DNA from 4 places in the Desulfosporosinus sp. FKA genome. Region 2 is predicted to be linked to each of the others. Evidence: riboswitches for the same ligand, from Rfam matches in the RefSeq annotation. Region 2 holds a riboswitch; each other region holds the start of a gene.

Region 1 (8,157 bases), on a different contig from region 2:
TACATAAACACTGTAGTCCGTTTTAGCATTCTTTACCGTTACATTATTCCCCGTTACTTTGAGGATCCCATTAAGTTTTTCTAACGTTTGAGAATCGTCTGACCCTTTGCTCGATCCGTCTTGACTGATTACCTCTGAAGGTACTAACGAATTAAGTGCATCTTCTGAGACGACAGCCGGTCCCCCGAGACCTATCACATTTGTCAATAAATTAGACTGGGCGTAATTATTGCTCGCCTCAGGCAACGTCTTGCCAGTTAATAAGATAAGCGCATCGTTTTTTACTGCCAGAGGTACTCCCGCCAAAGCATCAACCATTGTTTCCCCATTAGCTAGGTAGGTCGTTTTGTTTTTGGCTCCAGCGAAGTTCTCTAAGACTTCAAGGTTCGTATCATATTGAGTCTGCCCATAATACCGCTCAACTGTTCCAGGTATTTGAGCTTTTGCCGTTTCACTGATAACCGCTGGCCCACCAATGACATAGGTTTGCTTGACATTGGCTTGGACACCTTCCAGATAGTCTTTAACATAGGCAGATAATGAACTGCCATTGGTATATAGGATAGGCATCCCTTGGGCCCCAGCAATAGCAGCTACGGATAAGGCATCTGAACCGGCTCCGCCAGTGACTACAACCTGGCTAATTTTTACGCCTTGATTGGCCATTTCTTTGGCTATGTTTACAGATGTCTGAGAAGCATCGATGCCTCCGAGGTCCTTTACTTCTGTTACCGTTTCAATTGTTTTTACTTCATCAAGGACATTCTTTTTGATGACAGCCGATCCGCTGGTAACATAGACTTTCTTGACCTTAAGCCGTGTCAGTTCCTCCTTGGCGTTCTGATTTAGATCATTACCTTCAGTCAAAATAATAGGTGCGTTTAATTTGGCAGCTAAAGGTCCTGCGGCCAAGGCATCGATAAGATTTGCTGGCATACCTGCAGCCAGTATGGCATAATCAGAAGTTCCAGTCCAACCATTCTTGGCAATCTTAGCTGCCGTTTCATACTGATCATAACCATAAATACTGGTCGTGTTCGAAACCGTCTGTGCCACGGATGCTGCTGCCATAGACGGAGAAACTACACTGAGTAAAGAAAAACATGCAGCTAATCCTCCGATAAGCAAGTTTTGTTTTAATCCGTGCACCAATTCACCCCTCCTCTTCTTTTATTTTCTATATCTAGAGTTACCTCTAAATACCACTTTTAGCAAACAATAAAATCTTAAGTAGGAACAAACGCTTTCAAGTAAGTTGTGGTTATTATAAATACGTTGTAAATATAAATCTTTGAAATATTTACAAAATCGAGATTATACAAGGGGTATTGATTGAATCAAGAAAGTAGCCATGTTTGTAAATTGTGGTTGAACTATGTAATAACCTTTGGAAAAGTGCCGAGAATTTATTCTCAGCACTTTTTGTAGCATTCAAATACTTTAACCAATCATCATATAATCGCTTTAATTAGAAATTCATCATGGTACTTCCGGTATTAGCTCCCCCAATTCCGTTCATCATTGTATTACCCGAACTAGCAGCACTACTTCCACTCATCATATTCCCTTGAAATTGGCTCATGAATTGATTCATTTTGTTAAGGTTATCTTGTCCTATTTGAGCCTTAACGGCTGGGTCTGAATTCATGAGATCTTGCATTGACTTAACGTCTCCTGTTTGCATAGCTTTTTGCATTGCGGCTGAATTATGGAGATTTTGCATTGCTGATGAGTTCATTAATGTCTGATGTTGGGCTGGAGTAAAGGTTTGCTGCATGAAATTTTGCATTTGACCAACCCATCCATGGTCCTGTCCCTGAGTCGTTCCCGCCAAAGCCGGTAAAGCCATAAGCCCTACCGCCAATGTTGCAGTTCCTACGATTGTTGTAATTTTCTTAGTTAATTTTTTCATTGTAATTCCCCCTTATTTTTATTTGAATTTATTTAACTGCTTTTCTATGTTCTTAGTGTAGCTTTTGGATACGACTATCTCATGAAAAAGTTGTGAATTTCTCATGAAGAAAGGGATGCAACGAAATTATAAGTTTCGCTACATCCCAACCATAATCCAGCAATCCAATTTACCCAAAGTACTTGTTGTGTTGTAGTTCTCTAAGGGAAAGACTTAATTAATTAGGATCAAGCCCTCTCTCCCTAAACACAATCTCTATGACTTTGCGAGTTCCGAAACTCTCCTCTCTTGTCACGAAGAGCTCGTTAATATTAATATCTGCCTCTTTACGTGACCAATGGCAATGCGTATGTAAATAATTCAAAAAGCAGGATCCTTTCAATAAGTGACCCTGCTTTTTCATGACATCTAAAAGTTACTTTGAACCCATTGCTTCTTTTACTAAAGGCTGCAGGGCTGGATCTTTTACCATGGCCTCAAATGTTGCTTTCATTTTAGGATCAGCCATAATCTGCACCATTGGCTTAAACATCGATGGATTAGACATAATGCTTACCATGTTATCGAGATTTTGACTACTCCCCATAATCCCGATCATATTCTTTTGGACCTCACTGCTTTTCATAATATCGATCATCATCGGCGTTATTTGTGAAGACCCCATTACTTTTACCATGGACTGGCGTGTATCAGGTGAACTCAGAACATTTGCCATTTCTGTAGGATTGCTCGTCATATATTGAGTCATATTACTGGGGTTCATCACGCTATTTTGACTTCCACAACCAGCAAGACTTAACACTGTGATAGAACTTAGGGCAATAAACACTATAGTCTTGACTCTCTTATTCAAAATCGATCATCTCCAATCATTTTTGTACTTAATAACAATTACTGAGTTAAGAGCTATATAAATTTTAATAAGTAAGGTTAAAGAACTTAACAAATCAAATACGACTTAGCGGGCACCTCCTTAAAAAGGATTAATCATTATAGCTTTTAAATAGTTGAATATACGAATATCTCTATAATTCTCTTGTATTTCTACATAAATTCTTAAATTCCTTCTTATTTTGCAGGTTTATGGATATCATCACAATGTACTATTATTTACATATGTAGGAGCTATTCTTACAGGTTAATAATTCCAGGAACGATAACTTGGATTACATGTGTTCTATGATTTTTAAATTAAGTATTCTATTTTAAAGGAAAAGGAAATGGCTAAGACTGTAATCCTAATACCATTTCCTTTTTATTGTTACCTTGTTTACTATAGGTACAGTCATTTAAAGGTTAATCTCTTAGTCAATATAGCGCAAAGTTAAAGGATTCGACGCGCACCAAGGTAATGTTTTGACCAATAACTTTCCGACAAATTATGAATACCTACACCATCACTAGATGCTCCGACTGTTTGTCCTCCACCAATATAAATTCGTACATCAGTAGCTCCAGGAGCATAGGTTTGAAAAAACACAAGATCTCCTGGTCTTAGATTATTACGACTTACCGTTGAGCCTAGTTTGTATTGTTCGGCAGCAGTTCGTGGAAGTGAAATTCCGGAGGCCCTAAATACATGTTGGACAAACCCTGAACAATCAAATCCTTTTATACTCGTTCCGCCCCAGAGATATGGAATACCTTGTAAACTTAATGCATGACTTATAAGCTTATCTACGTATAAACTGCCCCTCGATACTTGGGGCATCGAAGCTTGTTTAGGTTTGATATTAGAAACCTTCTGTGCAGAAGTGCTTTTTTTCTTGGTATCCTTATTTATCGGAGGTACTCTTAATGTCTTTACTAAGGCCGGTGTTTTGCTAACAACAGGCGTTATCGATTCTTTTTGGTTAGAAATAATTTTACTAGTTATTTGAGGTTCATTCATGTTAGACTCGATTGAACTTGTCCAATGAAAGGCTACACGTATTGCTTGAGAATATGCTTTTGATTGAGAAACTACTACAGGGGAATTTTTGTATACGGTACTTGGTAGCTTAGTAACCATAGGGGTAACTTTGGAATTTAAAACCGCCGCTTGAGAAGGGGCAATCCCCACTAAACTATTTGTCAAAAGAACACCACTAAGGGCAACCCTAGTAAACCACTTTTTCTGGAGAATAAACAATGACTGGCTCCACCTTTCATAGCTTACGAGGTTAGTTGTCGGATTCGGGTAAAAAGGTGTAAACCCTACATGTTCAAAACATGATTCACCCCATATGAAATCCCCCGTTCCAAGCATTTATGCTCAGATTCAGCACTTCAATTTTTAAATATTAGTATTTAGCTTTGCGGATATTGTCTTATAGAAGTCCTCCTTTCTTATCTCGTAATGCTAAATCCCATTCATCTTGAAACATCGTAATTATACTCTAGTACTATGAATTTCCTATGAACGAACGTATTTTCCGATATTGAACATCTTCTTAGAACATACTCTTATTTGCTGGCTTATGATTTCCCTAAATACGAAGAAGGTGAAAGCGAATGGTTGTTTCGCCTGATCTCTCAAACTTATCCTTTATCATGCAAAACGGAGTTATTTTTCTTAGTTTATCGCCCAACCCGTGCAAAGGTTCAGATGGCCCTAGGGTTAATATTTTTAAAATTATTATAGAGTAAGAAGCAATTGACGTATAGAAATTTCAGGATGCAGCTTAATTCCTTTAGTTCAAAAATAATAAGTCCCCCTGTAGCTTCATCATACATCGAAAAATTACTTTGAAATTTTTTTCACTTTTTATCGTAGCATCTATATTAAGATGATACATTTGGGTACCGGGTAGATTCAAAATCCTGAATTGATTATCGAGATATTGCCCACGTAAAATTTTGAACTAATTTTATATCGGGCGCACCATCCATAATGTTTGGAACATCCAGGCCAATCCAATAGACGCTCTTAAACTCGGGCAGCTTATCATAGAATTGAATAGTAACATGATTCCCTTGATAGACTTGGATCATTGGTCCCGGTGAATTCAATTATATCCCCAATCATTAGTGCCGAGTCCGGGTAGAATTCCTCTGTATTTTTCATTTATGCTGTTACCTTCCTTATCTGTATCTGTCATTTTAGTGATCTGTTTAAGAACTACTGTTTTCCTCGAAATTTATAGATTTTTTTGTAACAGGGTGGTCCTTGTGATTTTCCTGGTCATGATGAGGATCCCCATGTTGGCCGCCGCAGCACCCCCCCATACCTTTCCTATGCATTAAGATCATCATCCCAAATATTAATAAATACCAACCATATTGGTTTAAGAACAGCCACATAAAACATCATCCTTTCTTTGAAATTGAAAAGTCTCCACTAAGACAATTGGTTAGTGTTAGCAAATTTCTTTGCTTCTAATGGAGTAATCTTAAAAAGCGGATTCTTTAGTTAGCTGAATGAATGAATTCACTCTTAGTCTGTATTCCTATATGATAAAACAATCGCAGAAATAAGAGCGATGACGATCATCCCTATACTACTCCATTGAGCCGAAGTCCAATGGAATAAATAACGTGCACCATCCCCTCGGAAAAATTCTAAGCCGAATCGTCCTAATGAATATAGAATAATGTAGATTAAAAAAAGAATACCCCTCGGCCATTTGCGCCAATGTGAAAGAATTATGATTAAGGCAAATACAATCAAATCCCATTGTCCTTCCCAAACCTCTGCAGGCCATAGGGGTTGACTTCCATAAGCAGCATAAGCAGTGGTACCAGGAGGATAGACTAGACCAAAACCTGAGTTTGTCGGTCTACCGAAGGCGTCGCCATTGAGGAAGCATGCTATTCGCCCAATTGCCTGTCCTATAATAATACCGGGGGTTGCAATATCTGCCATTTTCCAGAAATTAAGCTGATGTTTACGTGTATAAATCCACCCAACCATAAAAGCTCCTAGCAAAGCCCCCTGAATTGCCAGGCCACCATGCCAAATCTTCAAAATCTCGGCAGGATGTAGGTAATAATATCCCCATTCATAAAATAAGACTTGCCAAAAACGTGCTCCAATCACAGCTCCAATCACGGCATAGACTACTAAATCCAAAAGATGCCGACGATATTCTTTTTCAGAAGAAGCTAGTGAATAAGCGACCCCTAAGGCTATACTTATTGCAAAAGCAACTACGACACCATAGGATCTTAAAGAATATCCCCCGATGCTGAATAAAGTTTGTAGCAAATTCGACGCTCCTTCCTACTTTAGTATCAATAGATATACCTATTATCCATTTTGCTTTTTCAGTTTTTCCTCCTTTAATTACCCTAGGAATAATTTTCGCGTTAACTTGTCTTCATGTCCTGAGTATAGTAGAACAATTCGATTTTGATGTGAATTAGTTGTGAATTTCTAACGAATAAAAAACTTTGCAAATTAATGGGCGTTCTTAGCTCTTTTGACTAAACTTAGTAGCAATAGGAATGTTTCCGGTATTTCTCCACCTTTTTCCCTTCTTCAATACCTTGCAGGCTTAAGCACAGTTGTTTACATAAAGATCCTTTCCTGTAACTCCCCCACCTTGCTATCTAGTTGTTTGGGCTAATCCAAAGGCAGAATACGGAACAAATTGTATCTCATGAAGCATAGCTTCTACTGGTACTTCGGTGATGAGTTGGCCGTTGTCCGTGTTAAAAATTTGCACCCCTTGAATATATCGAGAGACATAAGCCGACTCACGTAAAGATACCACCCGAGCGGGTGGCATCTTAGTTTTTATAGAAAAATTGTAAATCATCTTAGTAATTCGTTTTATAACCGGCATTAAAAAGCAAGTGCAGAAAGTGAATAATTCTAAGGATAAGACTCTAACTATAGGCACTTTACAAAAGTCTTATCCATGGCCCTGGGAAAATCAGATGGATAACTCAACTAATGAGTTTAGCTGTAGCTTCTATGCCTTAATTTTTGTATCGGTTCGCAGCCTTCTTCAAGGAATCAGCATCAAAAAAGTGTTCATTACTATTAACTGGATATCGTGCAATTCTTTCCACTTAGTTTAGCTTTTAGTAGAGCTTTATCCGAGACGGCAATAACCTCATGAATAGATCTTCCATCATCCGGATAACTTGAAACACCCAAAGACACGGTTACCTGAGGAAACTCACCATTATCCAGTTGGCATATTTTAGATCTAATTTTTTCAGCCATTCTGATAGCATTAGCTTTTTCACAATCCGATAAAAATAGAACTATTTCCTCTCCACCATATCGATAAACTCGATCCGTCGCACGAACACAAGTTTTAATTGTTTTTCCTACCTTTTTGAGTACCATATCCCCAATAGCATGACCAAAGTGGTTGTTGAAATTCCTGAAATTGTCAATATCGAGAAATATAAGAGAGTAAACCCCATAATTTGTTACTTTATTTATATCTTGGTCAAATGCCCTACGGTTAAGGAGTCCTGTCATATTATCCATCAGAAGGCTAGACTTTAACTGACGGTTAAGCCTTTTAATTTTATCAAGCTGTTTATCATAAATAAGAAAGATAATGAAATTTGTCAGTCCATACGAAATCCCCATTATTAGGCAATGCAAAAACAGATTATTAAATAGTGGCTTAGCTATAAAATACAAAAGTATCATCGAATAAAATATCCCAGTCAATATCATAGCAATTAACAACCCTAATTTTCTCATACATTCCCCTCTCCCTCTAAGTAATCGCCAGAAGCCTCTCTTCACATTGTAAAAAGGCTTCTACGATTTCTGGGTCAAAATGTTGATTTTTACCGGCGACAATTCTATTGACAGCTTCCTGATGAGAGAGTCCTTTCTTATAAGATCTCTTCGATCGAATTGCGTCATAAGCATCACAGAGAGCAAAAATTCTAGCTTCCAAGGGTATTTCCTCACCCACGAGTCCCTCCGGGTACCCTCTTCCATTAAATTTCTCATGGTGATAGGCGCAGATGTTCATACCCATTTCAATGAATGACTCTGTCAAATGATATTTTTCAATCGTATCGCTAAGAAGGTTTTGGCCTGTTTGTACGTGTTTTTTCATTTCCTGATACTCTGCGTCCGTCAATTTACCCTCTTTTAATAAAACAGCATCGGGAACCGCTACTTTACCAATATCATGCAATGCTGCCGCGTAATAAAGATTATCTAAAAAGTCATGAGTAATTACCTTGTTATACCTTTTGTGGGTACTTAATTGTCGAGCTATGATCATGGCGTAATCCCTGGATCGTTCTAAATGTTTCCCAGTCTCTGGATCACGTCCCTCCGCCAG
Region 2 (8,157 bases):
ATCGGTGTCTGCAATGCTACGACAGCTATTATTATTGGACAGGTGAGCACAGCAGTTCTGATCGATCATTTTGGATGGTTTGGCATTCAGCGATTTCCCTGGAATCCATGGCAGTTTCTAGGCATTGTTTTATTTGCGGCAGGTGCAAAACTTCTTTTCAGATGATCAGCTTAAGTATTAGTACGTGCACCAATGATACCCAAGTTCTTGATTATGGAATAGATTTCATCGCTTATGACAAATTTCCGAATTTGCCCGTTGGAAGCAAGAATAACCGAGGTTTTTCCCGTTGTTTTTTGATCACTTTCAATTAGTCTAGACAAAAAAGCATAGGCATCACTGCTTACAGGAAGTTGATTAAATTCTCCATCAGCAACAAATATTATCCAATACCCCGAGGTAATCTCACTTCTGCCATTATGAAGGTCATTCGCGAGATTAGAAAAATCTTGACCTAATACGTTTTGCGAATTCGCAGCAGAACTATAACTTTTATTTGCAGTGCTATTTAAGGTGTAATTGTCATTAAGAGTACTGGTTTGAGTGACGGGGTCTGATAAACGAGTATAAATATCTTTGAAAAAATTAGGAAAGAGTACATACCCTACTACTCCTATGATAAGAACCCAAAGGGCCAAGGCCTGTAAATCCTGCCATAACTCACTACGCGGCGGTCTTCCCCAGGTATTTGGCATAACCTCTCCCCCATTTATCATAATTGTATATACTTACAGCATATATACGTTTGAAAATGTGCAGATATGAACGGAGCACTTGCATCTTGCTTACCCGAGTCCTAAAATAGGAGCAGAGGTGGTAAAAGTGGATCTGCTTCGACAAAAACTGAGCTTGTTGCCTCCCAAACCGGGTGTCTACCTTATGAAAGACGATCGGGGACAAATTATTTATGTCGGTAAAGCAAAGCAATTAAAAAATAGAGTTAAATCTTACTTTACTGGGTCTCATGATGGGAAAACAGCTCGTCTAGTGAGCCATATCATAGATTTCGAATATATATTAACGGATTCAGAAGTCGAAGCCCTCGTGTTGGAATGCAATTTGATAAAAAAATATAATCCCAAGTATAATATCCTTTTACGTGACGATAAAACTTACCCTTATTTAATGATCACCCATGAAAGACACCCGCGTATTATGGTCACACGTCAAATTAAAAAGGGCACTGGGAAATATTTTGGACCTTATCCTAATGCCACAGCGGCACAAGAAGCCGCCCGACTGCTAAACCGGCTTTTTCCGTTTCGAAAATGCCGGCAAATCCCAACCCGTTCTTGTCTATACTTTCACCTGGATCAATGCCTGGCACCTTGTATTCGCGATGTTTCGCCTAATGACTATGAAGAAATTTCCAAGAATGCATCAACATTTCTTAATGGCGACCAAAGTGAAGTTTTGAATCTCCTAGGCGCTAAAATGCAAACAGCAGCAGAATCTCTCCAATTCGAAAGGGCAAAAGAATATCGAGATCTCATCGAGGATTTAAAGCGACTTGGAGAAAAACAAAATATAACCCTCAATGATTTTGTTGACAGAGATGTTATCGGCTATGCCAAAACCACAGATCAATTATGTATTCAGGTCTTTTATCTGCGACAAGGCAAATTGCTGGCAAGGGATAATTTTATTTTCCCTTATTATGATGATCCTGAAGAAGCATTTATTTCTTTTATTGCTCAATTCTACCTGGAGCGTAAAATCTGGCCTAAGGAAATTTTAATTCCTTCTTTAGAATCGCAGGCCTTATTGAGTTTGTTTCCTATTACTATTCCCCAAAAAGGGAAAAAAAGAGATTTAGTTCTGATGGCCATGTCAAATGCTCAAACAACGCTCCACGATCAAATTACTCTTGAAATACGCCAACAGTCGGACAATACCCAAGCTCTAACAACTCTTGGAGAACTTCTAAAGATACCCTCTCCGCACAGAATTGAGGCATTTGATATATCCAATACAGCTGGAACCCATTCTGTTGCCGGTATGGTTCAATTTATTGACGGTAAACCTCAACGTAAGGGGTATCGCAAATATAAAATACAACCTATGGAGATATCAGATGATACAGCCTCTATGAGTCAGGTTATACGCCGCCGCTACCATCGTCTTGTTTCCGAAAATGAACCTTTGCCTGACTTAATACTTGTTGACGGAGGCAAAGGCCAAATTAATGCAGCCTTAAAAGAATTAGAGGACCTTGGACTCACGATTCCTGTGGCAGGTATGGTAAAAAATGATCGCCATCAAACGAATGAACTTATGGATTGGGAGGGAAACCCCATCGCTTTAGCGAGAAATCATCCAACGTTTTTATTATTGGGGCGAATTCAAAATGAAGTTCATCGATTTGCGATTACGTTTCATCGTCAACAGCGCACAAAGAATATGACATTGTCTGCTCTTGACGGAATAACAGGAATAGGCCCTAAACGCAAACAGCATCTTTTGCAGCATTTTTCTTCCCTTGCTGAAATTCAACAGGCATCCGTGGAAGAACTTCAGTCTACAGGACTCCCCGAAAGTATTGCCCTCTCTATTTTTGATTACTTCCACCCAGCAGATGAACACAACCCTTTACAGGAGGAGAAATCTATTCCATGATTTTAAATTACAGAGTAGAATTATGCCGAAAATGTTACTACAAGCGCACACATCAATGTAACATATCTGATAACTATATAAGCAATACTAATTCATCTTTAACAGAATCAAGAACAAAATCAAGCGGCGAATGTCTTCAATATAGGCCCGTCCCGTGGATTCCCCGTTGTTAGATTGGGCATAAAAACAACAGCGATCTCTCGCTGTTGTTTTTATGAATCCTTAATAACGTGTCTAATTGATTCGACGGGCACCCAAATAACGGCTTGCGTAATAGTTATCACTCAGACTTGTAACCCGAATCCCTTTATTCGAAGCATGAACAAAGCGTCCTCCTCCAATATAAATACCCACGTGAGATGCTCCTGAAGCGTAGGTGGAGAAAAATACTAAGTCACCTGCCTGTAGCTGCCCTCGACTGATACCGGTTCCAGTTCTAAATTGCTCTGCGGCAGTTCTCGGCAATGAAGTGTTCGAGGCTCGATAGACATATTGAGTAAACCCTGAACAATCAAAGCCGTTTCGACTTGTCCCCCCAAAACGATAGGGAACACCCTGCAGGCTTAGAGCATTATTGATTAATTGAGAGGTAACCGAACGCGATACTTGTTTTTGGGACGCAGCAGCGACTTGAATAGCTTTTGATCGTTCCGCTGGCACCGGGACAACTCTTGATTGCAGTTTATCAGCCGATTTTGTTACGTTATTTGGTGTACTTGAAGCCGATAAAACGGGTGTTGAATCGTTACTATCCTGAGATGAGGTCAGGGAAGCAGTGCGCCACTGCAACTGTGTGCGAACGATGTTAGTATAGGGTCCAGTCGGAATGGAAATCAAAGTTGTCTTGGCTGCAATTTTACCCGCCGCCGGAACTGACAAACTGCCAGCCAACATTAAACCTGCCAGGACTGTGCTTCCTAACCACATCCGTCCAGATGAGGAAATTAGCAATGAGAGTCCACCTTTCATTTGCTTACGAGGTTAGTTGACGGATTCGGGCTAAAGGTGTAAGCCCTACACGAGAAATCGTGATTCACCCCAAGAAAATCCCCCGCTCCTAACATAAGTTCGGATTCAGCATTTTATATTAGTCTATTTGCCTATATTAGGCTATTCGCCAGTATGTCTAAAAATCCCTGCAATAATTCATGGAATTATTATCCACTATCAGACTCCATGCCGCTAGGCAGCACCACTGATGGATAAAAATTGTGTCCATACTGTTTCTATGACTGGCGAAGACAGGTCGAGATAGTAGGACAAATAAAAACCGCCTCTCAATTTGAGAGACGGACTTTATTTGGACAATAGGAGGCTAAAGAGTCAATATTGAGGCTTAGGTCAAGTAGGTTTTCCCACTAAGTTCCTTCGGTTTCCCTAAAGGCGATTTCTCCTTTTCCCCAGCCTGGGATGTCGCCATCACCAGAACTTGATCACCACTTAGTCCTCACTTCAATCCTCTTTAGTTAACGTTCTAGAAGTTTCCTTAACACTCCTAGACAATCTAGCCTCTTTTGCAGAAAAGCATTTCCGGCAGTTTGAAAAGCATCGGCCAACACCCTCCAAACCTCTTAAAGCCTTCCCAACTTTTCCACCTCAAGGCAGGCTACACTGCACTAAGTTCCTTCCTAATGCAGGTTCTACCCTAAGCCATAGCTATAAAAGCCACGCACTTAGGCCTCCACGGAAAAGGGTAGCGCCCGCATGCCATTGCGGATCCCCCTCATTCCTTAACTCCCAGCAACAGCCCTCGACTGGGCGTCGAAAGCCACCACCAGGAACTTCATCGGTATGCCCTCGGCGGATTATTAGGCCCGCCTTCGATTGCCAATCGTGCACTAGAATAACGCTCCATAGCCCAAAGCAAAATTAATTGTTGTGATTACATTGCCTATTTTACCTGATTATCATAACTTTGTAAAAAACCTTTTTGCCATTTATACCGTCGCTTGATAAAGTAAAAAGATAATTAAAGATTCTTTTGTCATCTAATCTAAGTTTTTCTGACAAAATCAGTTATTTACACACCAAAAAGGCAAAACTATCAGTTGGATAAACTTGTAATTGGGGCAGGTATTCTGCCGCCGCGATTAATAAAGGTTTTTGAGGAAAATGGATGAACATTCATGACCGGAGCTCCACCCAATAGCCCTCCAAATTCCACACGTTCCCCAGCTTTTTTACCAATGGCAGGAATAATTCTGACAGCAGTTGTTTTTTTATTAATCATCCCAATGGCAGCTTCATCAGCGATAATTGCCGAGATAGTTTCAGAACTCACATCCCCTGGCACGGCAATCATATCTAATCCAACAGAACAGACACAGGTCATGGCTTCTAGTTTATCCAGATCCAGAGCCCCAACCTCCACAGCTTTAACCATTCCAGCGTCCTCTGAGACAGGGATAAATGCGCCGCTTAAGCCTCCCACATGAGATGAAGCCATAGCGCCGCCTTTTTTAACCGCATCATTTAACATGGCTAAAGCAGCCGTCGTTCCATGCGTTCCACAACGTTCAAGGCCCATATTTTCCAAAATCTCTGCCACACTATCCCCAATAGCTGGTGTTGGAGCCAAGGACAAATCAACAATTCCAAAGGGAACTTGTAAAGCTTTCGATGCTGCTCGACCAATCAGTTCGCCCATTCGTGTAATTTTAAAAGCAGTCTGTTTAATAAGATTGGAGAGTTCCCCAAAATCTGCATCAGGAAATTCCTTAACAACTTTTGCCACAACGCCCGGACCGCTTACCCCAACATTGATCACGCAATCTGGTTCGCCAACACCGTGAAATGCCCCTGCCATGAAAGGATTATCTTCCGGAGCATTACAGAAGACAACAAGTTTGGCTGCACCAATTCCATCTTGAGCAGAAGTTTTTTGAGCGCAATTTAAGATAACTTCTCCCATTCGTTTGACTGCATCCATATTTATTCCGGCTTTAGTCGTTCCGATATTAACCGAAGAACATACAAAATTTGTTTCACTCAAAGCCTGAGGAATAGCATCAATTAAAGCTAAGTCTCCCTCTGTAAATCCCTTCTGCACTAGAGCAGAAAACCCACCAATGAAATTTATTCCCAACGTCTTGGCAGCTCGATCCAAGGCCTTGGCAATTCTCACCATTCCTTCCGAGGATAAATGAGCTGCCGCGATAGCTATGGGTGTAACTGAAACACGTTTGTTGATTATGGGAATTCCATAACGAGATGAAATTTGTTCTCCCACCGTCACTAAGCGACTTGCTTTTTTAGTAACCTTATCATATATTTTTCGTTCTAAACTATTTATATCCTCTGTCACACAATCCAACAAACTAATTCCCATCGTAATAGTTCTAATATCAAGATTTTCTTCATGAATCATCTTGATAGTTTGTTGAATTTCTTCACGAGCAAATGTAATCGTCATAAACGATTTCCCTCCACAATTACCTTCTTTAAAATTCTTTTGTGCTAAATGCGATGCATATAGGTAAATATATCCTCGTGCTGAACTTTTACTTGTAACCCTTTATTGAGTCCCTCTTGTTCAAGACTATTGGCTAATTCAACTAATTCCAACGTTGCCGATTTTAAATCGACTACCATGATCATTGTAAAAAATTCCTTAAGGATTGTCTGACTAATATCTAAAATATTCACGTTATATTCAGCAAGTTTCGTTGCAACCCAAGCGATGATACCAATCTGATCCCTGCCGATAACCGTAATTATGGCACGTCCAGACTCTTCGCGAATCATTGTCATAAGTGTTTTCCTCCCTCTATTACTTTAATAGGCTTTCCGGACAGACTTACATAATTATTTTAGCGTAACAATCGTTCATCAATTTCCAAGATAAATGCCGAGAACCGATTATGCTAAAAGAGAGCCCCCGAGAGCTCTCTTTGAAAAACACATATCAGGAACAACCGCCGCCGCAGCTTCCACAACCGTCACTGCTAGGGTTGGCTGTGCGGATTTCGAATCCTCCGCCTTGCTTAGAATCAATGAAATCAATTGTAGCACCCTCTAAATAAGAGGAAAGTTTCTTGTCGGTGAGTATTGATACGCCGTAACCTTCATCAAGTATGTCATCTGTTGTCTTTGACTCATCCAGAGTCATGCCGAAATTCGGCCCACCTCAACCAACACCTGCTAAATAAAGTCTAAGAAATGCATTTTCTTTATTTTGACTTTTAAGCACTTCTTTAACTTTTTGAGCTGCGAGTTCTGTAATCTCTACCATAAATCTCACTCCTTTTTTTCTCGCTAGTCCTAAATATACCATATTTTTAGCGTTTGACCAAGGGAAATTAAAATAAAACCGAAAGGCATAAGATACAATCGAAAACCTAGACTTCTTCCCCGCTTCCGGACGCACGAAAATCCTTTAAAAATTGTCGTACTTCGACTTCCAAGCTTTCTGGAAGGTCCTGCGTAATAGCTTGCCAATGTTTTACTTCAAAGTTTAATTTCTGGGCCCAATCTCCTTCAGGCCAAGAAATAAACGTTTTTTGTTCTGACAACGTGTAAGTTTTTAGAACAGCTATAAACCCTATGAGAAGTAAAACACGCCAAAACCAACGCATTCAAACCAATCCTTCCAAATAAGCTAATATACATAGCTTACCCAAAAGGAATAATTTAAATCATTTCTTCATGTAATTTATGCCAGAATTCTTCCATATAGGAAAATAACGGCTTGAAATAATTTAGAGCCGACTTGGTAAACAAATGCTCATGGTAACTTCGAATTTTCTCTTGATAGAAGGATTCACAGGAATTTTCCCCCACAAGGGGCCAACCTTGTACTCCACCTAAAGTAAATAGGCGGCCCAAACCAATGGCACCTACAAAATCCAATTTATCCGCATCATATAATATTTTTGCCTCAAGGGTTTTGGGCTCATACCCCTCTTCGCGAGAATGTGCAATAATTGCTTCTTTTACCCTTATAATAACAGTCTCAGGATATCCTGCTTTGTGAAGAATGTTATCTGCAAGTCCTGCGCTGCTTTGGGCGTGGGTTTTTTCTACAGCACCTGATCTTCCAATATCATGTAATAGAGCCGCAAGTTCTATAACTATTACATCTGCGCCTTCTGCTAGAGCCAACTTTTTCCCCCACTCTCTGACCCTTAAAGCATGGTCTAAGTCATGGGCCCGATCTTTGCGCGCATAGAAACCTTTGGCAATTTGGACAACCTGTTCAAAATTTCCTTGACTTGTTAGAAAATCCATGTTGTCCACCCCCATTCAGCGTTCAATACCCCTAGCGTGTACTATTGCCATTAATATTACTCCTCAAAATCTTGCGTTGTCAAGTAAGGAGACCCTCTAAACGACCAATGAGTTCTTCAAAAACTAAAAGGGCTTCGCGAACCGGTTGCGGCGTCTCCATATCAACACCGGCTTTTCGCAGCAATTCTATGGGATAGTCTGAACTGCCGCTGCTTAAAAACTTAAGATACTTAGCTACAGCTGGTTCGCCTTCCTTTAAAATTGCTCGTGCGAAGGCTATAGCTGCCGAAAAACCAGTAGCGTATTTATAGACGT
Region 3 (8,157 bases), on a different contig from region 2:
GCTGCGGAGCAATCAGCATTGAGGAATTACAGCGAACAGCCCGTATGTCGTTAGTTTCCTCCACAAGTATTATTGAAGGCGGCGCCCATGATGTAATCCTAAAAGAGAACAATTATTAATGCTTCTTTTCTTGGAGAAAACTCAAAAGATCACTAAAACAAAAGACCAGGTTCAAGTCCTGGTCTTTTGTTTTAGCTTTGCGACCTTATTTCCAACCTCTCACTTAAAAAGGTAGAACCTAGGATCAAAACACCACCCATGATTTGCATAGGACTCATTTTTTCTCCCAGAAAGACAGCCGAGATGATCACTGCCGTGATGGGGTCAATATAGCTTAATGCGGCGATAGTCTGTCCTTTTAATTCTTTGATCGCTGTGAAATATAAGAAGTAAGCAATCCCTGTATGAAGAATACCTAGAATAAGGATGAAAACCATTGAGCGTAAGGTTAACCCAGAAAAGTCTACTGTATCACCCAAAACAATATAGGGCAGGAGCACCAAGCTTGATACCATCAATTGCACAAGGGTAGTCTCAAACCCTGTTAGGTTTTTAATAAATTTATTCATGATGATGACACCCGCATAGAGTACTGCTGCTGAAAGGCCATATGCTATACCGAGAAAATGATTACTACCACTGCCTGTATCGCCGCCTCCCAGGTTGATTAGAAACAATCCGGCCATGGCAATAATAATGCATCCGACCTTAGTGAATGTTAATCGTTCCTTAAGGAGAAAGGGAGCCATTATCATGACAAATATCGGAGCAAAATAATAACTTAAAGTTGCATTGGATATGGTCGTGTATTTATAGGCTTGAAACAAGAAAATCCAATTACATCCGATGGCGGCACCTGATAAGACTAAAAGTAACCCATTTTGTTTAATCGCCTTAAAGGATGGCCTTTGTTTAACAAGAATACTTGTCAAAATCAAAAAGGCGCTGCCAATAATTCCTCTAAGAAAGGCGATCTCACTGGAAGGCAAAGCAATATTGCGGACAAAGACCCCGATACTGCCGAATATCAACATGGTTGTCAGAATTTTTAATTTTCCCATCAACGTTCCACCCCTGTCTGATCTCTTTATGTCAAGCTGCTGAATCTATACTATTCTCTCTTTTTCAGCGGATACCTTTTTATCCAGTTTTTAAGACCCTCACTTCTATAAGTGGTGGGTGTTGATCCTTCGTTAACTTCAGGTGGGGTAGAGTCCTCCTTCGCCGCTAAGTATTCCTATTGAGAGAGGCGGCTCGGCAATAATGTCCACCGGACATTATTGTATCTGAAGCCCCGATGTTCAGCTTTAGCGTAAGCGAGTTCACTCCCGTTTTATCCAATCGTAAAACTCCCACCCCTACAAGTGGAGCGTTTCCCATACCTTGCCTCTCTTTTACTTACTCTCAAAGACTTCTCCTAGACTAAAAAACCTTTACACATAAAAAAGGCACCGGTGATTACACCGCTGCCAAAGCTCTTGCCTTAAGCTTAATGCTCATTTAGTCCTGAATAATGAGAATGACTTCTATAATTTAGAAGGACTAATTTCTTTCAATCAAATCCAGATACTTTTGTCGTCGCGCCACACTTTTATAAGCCGGACGGATAATTTTTCCGGCATTAACAATTTCCTCAATACGATGGGCACTCCAGCCTGCGATTCGAGCAATAGCAAACATGGGTGTATACATTTCAACAGGGATATTAAGCATTTTATAAACGAATCCGGAGTAAAAATCGATATTGGCACTGACTGTTTTATACATCCTATTAAACTTAGCGATTACTTGAGGAGCTAACCTTTCTACCGATGCGTAGAGTTTAAATTCATCATCCAGTCCCTTTTCCTGAGCTAGTTTGGCTGCATAATCCTTAAGAATAACGGCTCTCGGATCTGAAATGGAGTAAACAGCGTGGCCTATCCCATAGATCAAGCCAGACCGGTCAAAGGCATCTTTTGTCAAAATCCGAGTTAGATATTGCTCAATTTCTTCATCATCATTCCAATCCTTGAGCTGATTCTTCATATCTTCAAACATTTTAATTACTTTAATATTAGCTCCGCCATGCCGCGGCCCTTTAAGAGCACCTATAGCTGCCGACATCGCCGAATAAGTATCTGTGCCGGTAGAAGTTACGACATGAGTAACAAAGGTCGAATTATTTCCCCCGCCATGTTCAGCATGCAGCACCAAAGCGAGATCCAGGAGCGCAGCTTCAAGTTTGGTGTACTTACTGTCCGGTCTCAGCATTGTCAGAATGTTCTCGGCTGTGCTTAACTCCGGACGCGGGCTGTGAATAAAGAGACTTTGATTGCTGTAGTAATGGGATAAAGCGTGATAAGCATACACCGCTAAGGATGGAAAACAGGCTATCAGCAGCAAGCATTGTTTTAAAACATTGCTGATGGAAGGATCGTCAGGGTTATCGTCAAAAGAATATAAGGCAAGGACACTTCTGGCAAGAGCATTCATAATGTCTTTGCTGGAGGACTTCAAAATAAAATCGCGGGCAAAATCTTCTGGCAGCTTCTGATAACCAGCCAAAATTTGTTTGAAATCCTCTAGACCTTTCTGATCAGGGAGATGGCCAAAAAGCAATAAAAAGGCAGTCTCTTCGAAGCCGAATCGGCCATCTCGTGTGAATCCATTGACCAAATCGGAAATATCATAGCCACGATAAAGTAATCGGCCTGGAACTTGGATAATTTCACCTTCGTCCAGGATATAGGAGTGTACTTCACCAATTTCTGTCAGACCGACAAGGACACCTCTACCGTCAAGATCCCTGAGCCCCCGTTTGACTTGGTATCTGCTGTATAATTCAGGATTTATCAAACTGTTCTTTTCGGCAGTCTTGCTCAAAGTGACAAGCGTTTTCCCTTCGGTTAGTTCGTAATTCAGCATCATTTAGCCTCCCTCAAATAAAATAAAATAAAACCCCAGACACAATGTCTGGGGTCAGCTAAGTCGAAAAAGTAAAAGAATAATCAGGCGGGGCAATAAGAGCCTAGCCTATCGTTCTTCCCTTTCAACGCTTACGAAGTTAGCTGACGGATTCGGGTCGAAAGTAACCCTACCTCCCACAGGAAAAAATTCCTGTGGAGGATTCACCCCAGATAAATGGTTCCCCCGCTTCTAAAAAAGAATTAAGCGATTTAGGATATTTAGATGATCTTTAATGATCATCGTTTTAACCATGTTGCGAAATACATTTATTGGAATATATTATATCACATTTATAGATTATAATCAATTATATAAAATAGAGCTGTATTGATACTAACCTCCGGCCCTGGGGATATCTCAAGCAATAATATATACAATAATTTATACTTAGTATATATTATTGTATATATTAAGTAATTGTTATTAAAAAGGGATTAAGGCTAATTTGTGGAACTACTATTCATCCAGCTTTAGCTGAACGAATTCACTGATTAGTACGTATTAGAGTTATAAGGGCATTAGATATGATAGATGCAGAAAAGGAGTTAGCTTTGGATACAAATATTCCAGAGGTTTCCTTAAAGGAACTTCTTAAGCTAAAAAAGGTCTTCTTAAATTTCAATTATGTCTTTATCATTAATTCCTTAGATGGACGGACCCAGTACAGCAATCCAGTTTTGCCAATACTTCTTGGAATTACCCAAAAAACCATAAAAGATCTAACAGCGGCAGAGATCATCCGGAAATATGTTCATCCTGATGACCAAAAGTCTTCAATCCAAGCAATCACAGAAGCGATGAAGGGAAAGAGAATTCATGGTTTAACGAATCGCTACTGTCTTTCTAACGGAACCTATCAGCAATTTTCCTGGATGCTGATCCCCATTCCTACGGAGGAAGTTTTTTATGCGATTGCTTGCCCGACTGCTGACGGAATAATTCCTGACAATAAGGCTGCTGATAAACCGGATATCAGAATCCACAGCATCTTTCACAATATATCCGATTACTTTTATGTTCTCGATAATTCCTGGAAGTTTGTTTATGTCAACGGTTCAGCTGCCCAACTTTTCTTATCGTCAAAAAAAGAAAAAATTCTGGGGAAATATTACTGGGATATATTCCCAGAATCAGATGATCTGTACTTCCTAAAATTTACAGAGGCTAAACTTACCCAAAAACATATCTATTTTGAGGCTTTCTCAGTACTTTCATGCGGCTGGGTTAGAGTTAACGTTTACCCTTCTCCGGAAGGTCTCTCTGTCTACTTTCGAGATATTTCCGATCAGAAGTGCTTGGAGAAATCCCTGGCAGATGAGCAAAAACGTCTGCACGCTATTTTAGCTGGGCTTCCCGGTTTAGTTTATCTACGTACCTCTGAAGGAAACGTTGTTTTTGCTAATCATAAGTTTAAGGAGATTCAGGGCGAACCTGGTAATAAAAAATGTTTTGAACTCCTTTTTAATAGAAATCGTCCTTGTAAGGACTGTAATATGGAGTCGGAAACCCAAACCTCCAGCCCCCTACAATGGCAGTGCATTATCAAAGATGTTATTTACGAAGTATATCAGCTTCCTTTTGAGGATTTTGACGGAACTCAGTTATTTCTAATGCAGCTCCTGGATATTACCAAACGCAAACTTGCTGAAGAAGAAATAGGCCGTTTAGATCGATTGAACCTCGTTGGTGAGCTGGCAACAAGTATTGCCCATGAAGTAAGAAATCCCATGACAACCGTTCGCGGCTTTTTGCAACTCTTAAAAAGCAAAAACATTTCTCAGGAAAACGCTGAGTATTTTGACCTTATGATCAGCGAGTTAGATCGGGCTAACGGCATTCTTAATGAATTTTTATCTGTTGCTAAAATTAATGCCAAATTACGGACACCAGTCAAACTCAATAACTTAGTGGATTCTTTATACCCCTTAATTATGGCTGATGCAACCAATCAAAATAAACTTGTCGTCCTTGAGGCTGAGAATGTCCCTGAACTCATGTTGGATGAACGCGAAATGAGACAACTCGTCCTTAATCTCACAAGGAATGGCCTTGAAGCAATGAGCCCTAAGGGAACTCTAAATTTAAGGACCTATCAAACCAAAGATAGTATTGTTCTGGAGGTAGAAGACCAAGGCTCTGGCATCAGTCAGGAGATTCTGGAACGTTTGGGTACTCCTTTTCAAACAACGAAAAAAGGCGGAACGGGGATTGGCCTGTCTACGTGTTTCAATATTGCCGAAAGACATAATGCTAAAATTGAGGTGATAACTTCTCCTTCCGGCACGAAATTTATTGTGCGTTTTAAGGATCCCAACCTAAAGGAAATACCCTCTTAGTGATGAGAAAAATAAGAGCTCTAGTCTTAAACTTTACACAGGTTTGAATGCTTTCTTACTGGCTCCGCATAATGGACATCTCCAGGTATCCGGCAGTTCCTCAAAGGGCACACCGGCAGGTACTTTACCCTTTTTACAACCCTTTTCCGGATTATAGATGTACCCACAACTTTGCATTTGACATTGCCACATTTTGTTCTCTTCGCTCATCTTAACTCCCCCTTTTATCTTTATTTTACCATCAAATTATAATAATTTAAATATAATAGCAAAGCCTTATAAGTATTATTTTAAACCTTATTTGAAACTAAAAATATCTCCATTCAAGGACTAAGGGGCTGTGCAAATTGAATCTGCAACAGCCCCTATTGCTATAATCATTCTTATAAGTTGTAGCCTTTAAATCACCAGTCCAAGGGGATAAACCACTTAGTGTCTTATAGCCTACCTATGCCCGCGAAGCTTAAGCAAGCAATGCTGTGCCTAACGCAGCGGACAACTAACTTTGTATTCACTGAGCCGAAATCCAAGTCGGCTTGCCTCATACACGAATCATCTCAAGTAAAGCTTCTATCCGAGTTAACAGCTGACCTTGGTCTTCTTCAGAAAAATCGCTTTCCAGCCGCAGATATGGAATATGTTTTTTCTCCATTTCTTTGCCCACGAAATAACTTTCCACACCATAGGGCTGACAGAATTGAAGCGAAAAATCGATTACAGCATCCGCTTTTAAGTTTTCAGCCATGTGCACAATATCTTCGAATCGTCCTTGATTCGGGGTAAAGCAAGCGCAATTCACTTTTAAAGGCCGCTTGGCAATATTAGTAAGCATATCCCCGACGTTATCGGCACATTCAGTAATATCCTTATAATAACGTTCTCCGGTACAGGTTTCCTCCCCAACAACAACAGCCCCTGCCTGTTCAATTAAAGCATGAAGTTTCCATGCCGGTAAGGGCTGGGGAGTCCCCGTTACTAATATCCTCGGGGCATCGGCAGGTGCGGCACCAATGCCCTCTTTGACCCGCTGATCAAGTTCATCGCACAAGGTATTTACTTGTGCAGCAAAACGTACAGGATCATCAAAGAATGAGAGCTGATTAATTAAGAGGACATCCAAGCCGTGAATCGGTGCCGGGGTATGTTTTCTTAAGTCAGCCAATCTTTGCAGGGCAAGGCGTTTATTGTTAATCGTCTCAATTCCCTGAGCAAGATTCTCAGCAGTTAATTTCACCTTTGTTTCGCGTTCAATAAATGAGGCAAATTCCCGCACTTCTTCTTCCCAAAGGGAAACATCTTTGGTTTCCTTCTTTTGCGGCAGTTCCATGACGTATGTAGGGATATACTTGTTAAGAATTTCCCAGGCCTTCTTCTTTCCATCACAAGTCGTTTCCCCAATGACCCAATCAGAAACTTGGAAATAGGGGCATATACGGTCTAATTTGAAACCCATTGTTGATTTAATCAAAGGACATAGATTACGGGGCAGAACCTTTTCCCCCGAAGGAACAGTATAATGAGCCCCGGCACAGAGGCCAATGCTGGCACTCCCCGTCGCCACAATAATTTCCTCCGGCACATATACGCAAAAGGTTGAAAACACCTTCCCACCGGCTTGCTTCTTAGCATAAAGTTCATGAACACGAATTCCATGAACATCACCAACCACTGTATCAAAATATCCCATCCCTTTGGGGCGATTAGGCCGATCTAAAAATAAACTCGTAAAAACTGTGGGTATCGGTGCCAAAAAATCATCGTGTTTCTCTAAATCCATATCCAATGCTGTCCATAATTCTCGGTTATCCATTAATCTTTTCTCCTCCTCAATCTCCCTGATTAAATCCAGATATGTTCGATGGTATCTGAGTTGACAAAATAGGTAAACGACATTGCAGCCTTCTTCAGTCATAACTTTTTGCTTATTATATATTATCACTAAACATTCATGACTAGAAGAGTAGTTTTAAATATTAAAAGCCGGAGCGCATCAAAAATGTGTTCCGGCTTTTCTTTAGTGACAGAGCTGCCTATTTCTTATAGTTTTTGTAACAGTCAGGCATATTATCTCTCAGCCTTCATGCCTAAATGTTTTATGACTTCATATAAAGTGTTAAGCTCAATTATATCAAGATTCTTAAACCGGGAAGAATCGCGTACGGTATTTCTCGCCACGTAGACACGCCGGAATCCCATTCGGTCTATTTCTCGTATCCTCGCTTCAATAGCCGGAACTTTCTTTAGTTCTCCAGTCAGCCCAACGTCAGCTACGAACACTGTGTCATTAGGAATTGCTTTATCCATAACTGAAGAAACGATACACATAATAATTGCTAAATTAACCGCCTGTTCTTTGAGTTGAAGACCCCCTGTTGTTTTTATCACAACATTTTTATCGTAGAGGCTGATCTTTCCGCGTTGTTCCAGAATAGAAATAAGAGTATTGAGTTGGTCACGCCTTAAGCATTCAGCAATTCTGGAGGGATAGGGGGTAAAGGATTTTGAAACAAGACTTTCAACTTCCACGATAATTGGGCGTGTTCCTTCCTTTATAACGGCTAAAGCGCTTCCTGAAACCGTTTGGCCCTCTTCCCTCTGGGTCATGAAGAATTCTGAAGGATTATCGATGGATAACATTCCCTTTTCTGTCATAGAGAAAAAACCGATTTCTCCCGTACTCCCAAACCTGTTCTTCGAACACCAGGCTCCTCGTAATTCTTCCCCATTTTCCCCATTCAAGATCAAAACAGCATCAACTAGGTGCTCTAACGCTCGTAACCCGGCAATTTCATCATCCTTCGTCATCTGGCCAACCATAATCACTGCTCTGGGGCGTTCATTGTTTTTGGCAACTTTTAAAAGTTCATTGGCG
Region 4 (8,157 bases), on a different contig from region 2:
GATGGGTATTTCTCCGCTGTAAAATCCTTTCTTAATGAAGGGGGAATATCCCTGCTGCATTGTATAACAGGCTATGATGAAGACTCAGGCACAAACAGCTGGATTGACAAATATATTTTTCCCGGAGGATATATTCCGGCAGTCAACGAACTCGTATCCCTAATTGTTGAAAATAAATTCTGTCTTATTGACCTCGAGAGTTTGCGCGAGCACTACACAAGGACTTTAGAACATTGGACCCAAAATTTTGAAAAGGCACTTCCGGAAATTCGAAAAATGAAAGACGATACCTTTATTCGCATGTGGCGTTTATATTTAAATTCTTGCGCTGCGTCATTTCATTGCGGCAACATAGATGTTCATCAATTGCTTTTTACTAAAGGTGTAAACAATAATCTTCCTTTAACCAGAAAGTACATGTATCAATAATTTATAAAAGAACAGCGAGGCAGAGCTATCGAAAGGAAATATGCACAGAAAAAAAGCCCGAGAGAAGATATTTTTTGATCTTCTTTCGGGCTTTTTTTCTTACCTTATCTGCAAAAATACTTAAGGAAATTACTATTGCTGCTTCATTTTGCTGCAGTTACGTTATGACTTAATTTTTACCAGGTTTTGCCGAGGTAAAATATCCGTTAATTTTTGGTACGCAAAATCTAAAAAGCCGGCAGTTGTGGCAATTGATAGAGGAATAAGGGTTTCCGCAGCTTTGGAATAGCTTTTAGTTGAACAGCCATTTTCAATTGATACTAAGTGATAAAGCTGCGCTGATAGCTTGGCGTTGTGCTCAATCCACTGTACAGGATGTGTAAAGGAAGAGTATAAACCGGTTTTGCCAGGGAAGTTGTACCAGTTGTTCGCTGCCCATTTCTCAAATTCTAAGTGCCCATCAAAAACAACCCCTGTTGAATGATGGGGTACACACATATCTTGTACTAAGTGCAAGGCCGCTCCAAGATAGAACATTCCTTTGACCATTTCTTTAGAAAAGAGGGACATGGCTTTGTTGAAATAATATTGACACTCAGCGCTTGCATCTGGCCATTGGACGCGGTTTTGATCGCTGTTCCAATTATAATAATGACAAACATTTTTCCAGCCACGGTCTGCCCATAACAGTCCTTTTTTAAGATATGTATGATAGTCCTTGAAAAAGTTGGCTGCTCTGGACTTGTTGTCTTGTTCTAAGAGGCGGTAAGCTTGTTCTAAGCTATAGATGTGAGGAAGGCCCGGAGAATTAAGTAAATACTGCAAAGGTCCTACAGGGGCTAAGATCATTTTGGTCATTTTCCCCAGAGTGTATGTATATACACTGACGTTCATGAGTTTATCACCTCTTCATTTTACTCTTCCCAGAAAGGCTTTGCTGAGTTAACTCCTTTTAGATTCGAACTATCTTTAGCTTCAACCTTATTCTAAAGCATGAACGTAAAAGACGTATTGTCAATCTGTTAAAATAAAGTAAAAAAGATTGCCAGAGCGAATAGGACGTTCTGGCAATCGAAATTTAGCAGCCGTTTTTATTTTCTTGTAAATGATAAATTTAATAATAAAAAAACAATTCTTGAAGGATTTTCCTTTTTGTTCTCGAAATAATATAACGATCAGTTATTTTATCCTAACTCGCTAATAAGACTTTGAGTGACTAGAAAATCAGATAGATATAAATATCAGATGATTATGAATTATCGGAGGATTTTAATATCTATGGCTGCAACGTTTCGAACAATTAAAGATTGGGAAGAATTTGTTGATTCTAAAAAAGAGATAATTCAGCTTAGGGAAGAACGAGTTAATCTTCAATCAGAGGTCTTTTCGCTAAAAAAATCCCTAAAAAAAGAAATTGAGAATAGAGAATACCTCGAAGGTGAAATAGCAAAACTGGGGCGTTTAAATATTATAGGTCAGTTGGCGGCAGGTCTTGGACACGAAATTCGAAATCCTATGACAACTATTCGAGGGTTTCTTCAAATGTTACAGAGTAAAACAGATTTACTTGTCTTTCAAAACTATTTTGAATTAATGATCGAGGAGTTGGATAGGGCCAATCTAATTATTACAAATTTCTTATCTCTTGCCAAAAATAAACCGACTGAAATTAAACGCATGAATCTCAACAAGTTGCTGGAAAACCTATTTCCGTTATTAATTGCTGATGCTTATAGTCAAGATAAGAAGTGTATTTTTCAACCGGGTAAAATTAAGGAAATTGATATTGATTCTAATGAAATTACACAACTAGTCTTAAACTTGGCCCGAAACGGTCTTGAAGCAATGCAGCCCAATGGCTGTCTTACGATTGAAACCTTTATGGAAGATGATAGTGTTGTCCTTAGTGTAAAGGATGAAGGAAAAGGAATTGATGAAGAGAATCTTAAAAAGCTTGGCGATCCTTTCTTTACTACCAAAGAAAACGGAACCGGCTTGGGTCTGCCCATGTGCTTCACAATTGCCAGCAGATATCATGCTCATATAGACGTTGATACTGGTCCAGACGGAACTACTTTTTTTGTTCGTTTTCCCAGACCTTGTGATGAGATTGAATAATTTCTTTCCCGAAAAATGAAAGGGGGCTGTGTTTTCTCACAGCCCCCTTTTAAGCGGGATTACCGTTACTAATTATACCTGCGCGCTCCTAAATAACGGGAAGCGTAAAAACTGTCACTGAGACTGGAGACTTCAATACCACTGTTAGGGTTACTGGCATGAATAAATCGTCCCCCCCCCATATAAATGCCTACGTGAGATGCACCACTAGTATATGTCGTGAAAAACACTAAATCACCAGGCTGAAGGTCATTTTTGCTGACAGAACGTCCTGAAGCAAATTGAGCATAGGAAGTACGCGGCAGGGATATTCCGGAATTAGCATAAACATATTTTGTAAAGCCCGAACAGTCGAAACCACTGCGAGTGGTTCCACCGAAAACATAGGGCGTACCCTGTAAGCTAAGAGCTCGACCCACAATGGAGGAATTATTACTGCTTCCTCTGGAAATACCATAGGCAACCGTCACATTGCCAGGTCCTTTAGCAATGACTTGATTTACAGGATTTTGAGTGATTTTTTCAGCTAATACTTTTTTAGTTACGTCGATACCATTTTTACGCACATAGGAATAAGTAACTAATTTTGCGCCATTACTTCCTTGGGTTACAATTTTTGAATTGTCAAAGGCCAAACTCGGATCAATTTTCGTTACAACATCGTAGGGTACAGTTTCCGACCCTGAATAAGTTCCTTTACTAACAACGGTAAGATAAGGTGTGGAATCAACAAGCTTTATAGTTTCACCGGGTTTCAGCATGGTATTTTTAGTTGACCCCGGATTACCCGCTAATACATCATCGGTTAACATATCGTTTTTGCGGGCGATAAGCCACCAGGAATCATTAGGCTGAACGGTATAGTTTTTCGTCGTTATCTTGCCATCCATCAATACCTTAAAAGCTTGATCAGCTGATTTTACTTGATCCGGGGAGACTTCAGCTTTTTTGACACTAACATTCTCAGCAAAACTTATTGATTCGATCTTATTTTCAGAACTGGGTTTTGCATAATAATCTTGGTATTTTTTAAGAACCTGATTCACGTCTTCTTTATTTGGCAAAACAGCGACAACAGATCCATTTGCTTTTAAGCTATAACCATCAACATAACATGATATGTCATTTTTTAGTTTTTCTTCATTTAAAGAAGATTCCAGATAGACAGCTGGACTAATCCTGACGTTCTCATAAGTTATAACGTCGTGAGTTTTGGCAACTACACCATAAGGTTTGCCTTCCTGTTGCAAAACTGTTTTTACAAGGTTTTCAGCTGTCGCTGAATTTTTTGCCAGGCCAATCTGATGACCGTTAACAAGAACTGCTGCCGCAGAAGTCGTCGTTGTAAGATTGTAGGTGACCCCACCTATTAAAATGAGAGAAACCGATAAGGTAACGATAATTTTTGGCGATTTCCAAGAAATCCTTTGTAACGTATTGCGCGAAAACTGTTGGATAACTAGTTTTCTTTGAGTCCAATCGAAATGTTTGATTCGGCTAAGTACTTCGCCTTGAATCTGAGACAGTTTACGAGACCATTGCATATTTTTCACCTTTCACAATTGCCTACGAGGTTAGTTGACGGATTCGGGCAGGAAGGTGTAAGCCCTTCGCGTATTACACGCGATTAACCCCATAAATAAAATCCCCCGTTCTAGACGACTCTAGATTCGGCATTCTTTCTCCTTTCATTAAACATATCATTAATTATTCGACACTATATGCAAATGTCCTCTAAATTTATTTATGAAATACTTGTGAAGTTTTAAACTTACTCTAAAAAACTTGCTATTTCCCGTTTAAACGAGTGCAAACTCTAGGACTTAACGGGCATACTAACAGCAAAATAACTCTCAATATTTAGGGAACTGGAACTTTAATAAGGGGGGGGCGTGTTGTGTACAGACTTAATTCTATGCAGCAGAAAAAAGTCCTTGATTCTTTTCATAAAGTTGTGGACACGCGAAATCCAGAACTAATCGGTGAGGACTTATTTAATCATTTAAACCTAAACTGTAATTTTTCTTCCCATTTTACTCTGGAAGGGTTTCGAAATGCTTATAGCGGCGATCATTTTCAGGAGTTTTTAAATTACTTTGATCGCTGTTCTCCCCAAAGTCAATGGCTTAAAGCACCGGAAATTAGCCGAGAATTTGCAGAATTGAATCAGAAAATGGTTGATTACGGAAGTGATCATATCTAAAATAAGTCGCGGATAAGCCATTGGGAAAATTCAATGGCTTTAATTGTGGTCATATTTTATACCATATTTTTGTAGGCGATAAAGCAATGTCGGGCGGGTAATTCCTAAATATTTTGCTACCTTGGTCTGATTATAGTTGTGTTTTTCCAGAGCCTTAATGATAAGATGTTTCTCTAACTCTCCTAAAGAGAAACCACTTTCAGTAAGCTGTATCTCCGGCGTTGTCAATTCTTCGAGATGATTGAGCAACTCTTTAGGAAAATGCACCGATTGGATTTCCGAACCCTGACAAACAATAAGGGCTCTTTCAATAACATTTTGCAGCTCTCTGATGTTTCCGGGCCAGTTGTATTGGGTTAAGATTTTCATAGCTTCTGAAGAAATTTTTTTACTTTTAGTAGGGTCGAATTTTTCTAAAAAATGATTAACAAGAAGAGGAATATCCTCTTTTCGTGATCGAAGGGGAGGCATGACAATGCCCATGACATTTAAGCGATAGTAAAGATCTTCTCGAAAGGTTCCGCTGGATATAGCCGTGGCAAGGTCCCGATTCGTTGTGGCGATGACTCGAACATCGACGTGGATTGTTTCGATTCCGCCAACTCTTTGAAAACAGCGTTCTTGTAATACTCTTAACAACTTTGCTTGCATGTTAATAGGCATTTCTCCAATTTCATCAAGGAGGATTGATCCCTTATCGGCGACCTCAAAGCGCCCTTTTTTTCTGCTGGATGCGCCGGTAAAGGCCCCTTTCTCGTGGCCGAATAATTCACTTTCTAAGAGGTGTTCCGGAAGAGCGGCACAGTTTACTGCCACAAAGGGTTTGTCGAAACGATTGCTGGCTTTGTGAATTTCTAAAGCAGCAACTTCTTTTCCCGTTCCGCTTTCACCGGTAATCAGTACTGTTGTACCGGTTCTAGCAACCTGACGGATTAAGAGTGAAACTTCTTTCATCGGTTCACTCTGTCCAATAAGTTTACCGTATTGTTTTCCTAATTCCTGACGTAAAAAATCAACTTGATTTTCCAGATTGGAGAGATGAAGCGCTTGTTGAACCTGGACTTTGATTTTTTCGAGCTTGAACGGCTTTGTGATATAGTCCATAGCACCAATTTTCATCGCCTCTATGGCCGTATCAATAGTCCCATGGGCGGTAATCATGATGACAGGTACATTAGGGTATAAAGATTTTAGCTCTTTTAATACTTCGATGCCATCGAGATCAGGCATTTTTAAGTCTAAAATTACCAGCGAGGGTTCATTTTCTTTGGCCAATCGAATGCCCTCTAACCCCCTTGTGGCTGTCATCACCTGATATCCTTCATGGCTGAGTGCCCTCTCGAGGGCCCAGCACATTCTTTCCTCATCGTCAATGACCAGAATTTTTGGTGTCAAGAAGATCACTCCTGTCTTAGAATTTTAGGCAGTACAGGAAGATTAATCCGGAAAGTAGTTCCTTTTCCCAGTTCGCTGTTAACGTCAATGGTTCCGCCGTGCAGTTTTATACTTTGATAGGAAATTGACAATCCAAGGCCGGTACCGGCCTTTTTTGTTGTATAAAAGGGATCAAATATTCTTGATTTATCGTTTAGAGGGATTCCCTCTCCAGTATCCGCAAAGCTTATGGCAATGATGTTCTCCTTTTCTTCCGTGGTTATTGCCAGTTCGCCGCCTTCGGGCATAGCTTCTGACGCATTAACAATGATGTTTACAAAAACTTGTTTAAGCTTTTCGGTATCAGCTAAGATTTGAGAGAGGTTATATGCCAGATTTAATTTTACGTGGACTTTTTGCTTGCGCAGCATTGCGGCGGAGAAAGAGAGGACACCTTTGATAAGATCATTAATGGAACATTCTTTAGAGGCAACTTTAGTAGGACGTCCGAAATCTAAAAGTTCCTGAATCTCAAAATCTTGGCGGTCGATTTGTTCTTCTATTGCCCGCGTAAATTCTTCAATGCCGGTCACTTGAGAATATTCCTCTTTCATCAATTCAACCAAGGTTTTAATGATAGCAATTGGATTGCGTAATTCATGAGCTACACCGGTTGCCAGACGGCCAAGAGCAATCAGGTGCTCTGATTGTCTCAACTGATCTTCCAATCGTTCCTTTTCGCTGAGGCCAACGGCCAAGCGGTTAACTGCTTGAGCTACCTGACCAAGTTCTCCAGGCATTTCAGGAAGCAAAAGATGAATATCATTTTCCATGCGGTTTAACCCCTGCTTTAAGCGGTTAACTCCGGTCATTAAGTTTCTGATAACAATAAGGGCACCAATCATAACAATGGCCAAGACTGCAAGAATAAAATACCTTTCGAGTTTTCGAAAGAAGCTGCTCTGATAAAAGAAAGGATTAAGCCGCTCTTCGACCCACATTACGGCGACGACTTTCTTATCTAAAACTACAGGGGATATATATTCAACGACTTGATCATTCCATGAACCGGATATGCGAAAGAGCGGAGTATTACTCATCTGAGTCGCAACTAATCCCGGTTTTGTATTGTCAAAGATATCCTTTTCCCTTTGAGCTTCTTCTTCTTGTGAGAGGTTACGATAGTTATGCAGGAAACCAAGTACGGTGATCTTTTCCGTTTGGGGAATATACAAGCCAAAGCGAATTCCTAAATTAGCCTGTATCTGTGGGTTCACAACTTGAATGAATTCGTCTTGAAGCAAGGATGAAGAGATTTTATGTGATCCTAAGGACAATGATTGAAGATTTTTCGAAAAGTCCTTATTGATACTGTTGACCAGGGCTTCAAGCCGTTGTTCTTTGTCTAGGAAAACAACTTCATCTGTCTTTGAAGCGAAAAAAATGTCATACATTAGAGCAACGGATGGTACAAGCATGATAATGGCTATTATAATTACGATCTGATTTCGTAAACTGCTGCTTTTAAAAGTAGAGAATAATTTGTTTTTTCTCAGCATAAAATCACTTCCGTTGTTATAACTGTAGTATATGCTACAGTTGTTATTTAAAAAAGTGGGGGGCTTAAAAATTGGATAAATAGCTCAAATGAGCATAGAATCCCTGTGGCAAGGTGTAGCATTTGCTACACTTTTTAATTGTTTAATTGGCGGAGATCTTGACCTATGGCCTTTTTAGAGTCTGGCACGCTTTTTGCTATGTAACTAGGTATATAAAATTATACCACAATCTCAAAGTAAAGCGTGATATTGTTCCTATGGCGCATTAATCCAAATACGAAAGGTGGAATTACCTTTGTCTAGCTTAGTACTTAATAAGTATTCACCTTTAGTTGATAAAATAGAAACAGAGTCCGGAGATCGATCTTCCCATCTTTGGCTTTTAGTTAATCCTAAGTATCCGGCTGTCCGTAATGACATCTGGGTACCGGTTCTTGAAGTGATCCAGGATCAAGTATACCGAAAACTCAAAAA

The links. Region 2 has a riboswitch for cyclic di-AMP ahead of B5771_RS03380 (C40 family peptidase). Riboswitches for the same ligand answer to the same signal wherever they lie in the genome.
Region 1: linked by a shared signal. The riboswitch ahead of B5771_RS04365 (C40 family peptidase) and the one ahead of B5771_RS03380 (C40 family peptidase) in region 2 are both predicted to bind cyclic di-AMP.
Region 3: linked by a shared signal. The riboswitch ahead of B5771_RS07555 (citrate/2-methylcitrate synthase) and the one ahead of B5771_RS03380 (C40 family peptidase) in region 2 are both predicted to bind cyclic di-AMP.
Region 4: linked by a shared signal. The riboswitch ahead of B5771_RS22920 (C40 family peptidase) and the one ahead of B5771_RS03380 (C40 family peptidase) in region 2 are both predicted to bind cyclic di-AMP.

What each region holds. Positions count from the first base shown of each region.
Region 1 covers NZ_NAHZ01000015.1:161,014-169,170, reverse strand. The annotation lists gene B5771_RS04380 (cell wall-binding repeat-containing protein) at 1-1,149, opposite strand, end outside; gene B5771_RS04375 (hypothetical protein) at 1,469-1,912, opposite strand; gene B5771_RS04370 (hypothetical protein) at 2,328-2,765, opposite strand; gene B5771_RS04365 (C40 family peptidase) at 3,237-4,043, opposite strand; cyclic di-AMP (ydaO/yuaA leader) riboswitch at 4,049-4,188, opposite strand; gene lgt (prolipoprotein diacylglyceryl transferase) at 5,328-6,098, opposite strand; gene B5771_RS04345 (GGDEF domain-containing protein) at 6,879-7,559, opposite strand; gene B5771_RS04340 (HD domain-containing phosphohydrolase) at 7,576-8,157, opposite strand, start outside.
Region 2 covers NZ_NAHZ01000014.1:77,706-85,862, reverse strand. The annotation lists gene B5771_RS03395 (DMT family transporter) at 1-165, shown strand, start outside; gene B5771_RS03390 (hypothetical protein) at 171-695, opposite strand; gene uvrC (excinuclease ABC subunit UvrC) at 880-2,616, shown strand; gene B5771_RS03380 (C40 family peptidase) at 2,851-3,567, opposite strand; cyclic di-AMP (ydaO/yuaA leader) riboswitch at 3,571-3,706, opposite strand; gene B5771_RS03375 (PFL family protein) at 4,661-6,028, opposite strand; gene B5771_RS03370 (ACT domain-containing protein) at 6,073-6,366, opposite strand; gene B5771_RS03365 (iron-sulfur cluster assembly accessory protein) at 6,521-6,847, opposite strand; gene B5771_RS03360 (hypothetical protein) at 6,954-7,190, opposite strand; gene B5771_RS03355 (HD domain-containing protein) at 7,246-7,842, opposite strand; gene pepF (oligoendopeptidase F) at 7,922-8,157, opposite strand, start outside.
Region 3 covers NZ_NAHZ01000025.1:47,812-55,968, reverse strand. The annotation lists gene B5771_RS07565 (IMP dehydrogenase) at 1-119, shown strand, start outside; gene B5771_RS07560 (DMT family transporter) at 192-1,061, opposite strand; gene B5771_RS24225 (hypothetical protein) at 1,228-1,380, opposite strand; gene B5771_RS07555 (citrate/2-methylcitrate synthase) at 1,543-2,907, opposite strand; cyclic di-AMP (ydaO/yuaA leader) riboswitch at 3,020-3,166, opposite strand; gene B5771_RS07550 (ATP-binding protein) at 3,474-5,285, shown strand; gene B5771_RS07545 (rubredoxin) at 5,319-5,495, opposite strand; gene B5771_RS07540 (double-cubane-cluster-containing anaerobic reductase) at 5,827-7,095, opposite strand; gene radA (DNA repair protein RadA) at 7,350-8,157, opposite strand, start outside.
Region 4 covers NZ_NAHZ01000034.1:349,565-357,721, reverse strand. The annotation lists gene B5771_RS22935 (cyclopropane-fatty-acyl-phospholipid synthase family protein) at 1-429, shown strand, start outside; gene B5771_RS22930 (zinc dependent phospholipase C family protein) at 592-1,323, opposite strand; gene B5771_RS22925 (ATP-binding protein) at 1,708-2,547, shown strand; gene B5771_RS22920 (C40 family peptidase) at 2,616-4,091, opposite strand; cyclic di-AMP (ydaO/yuaA leader) riboswitch at 4,096-4,233, opposite strand; gene B5771_RS22915 (hypothetical protein) at 4,445-4,750, shown strand; gene B5771_RS22910 (sigma-54 dependent transcriptional regulator) at 4,790-6,145, opposite strand; gene B5771_RS22905 (ATP-binding protein) at 6,151-7,683, opposite strand; gene B5771_RS22900 (hypothetical protein) at 7,979-8,157, shown strand, end outside.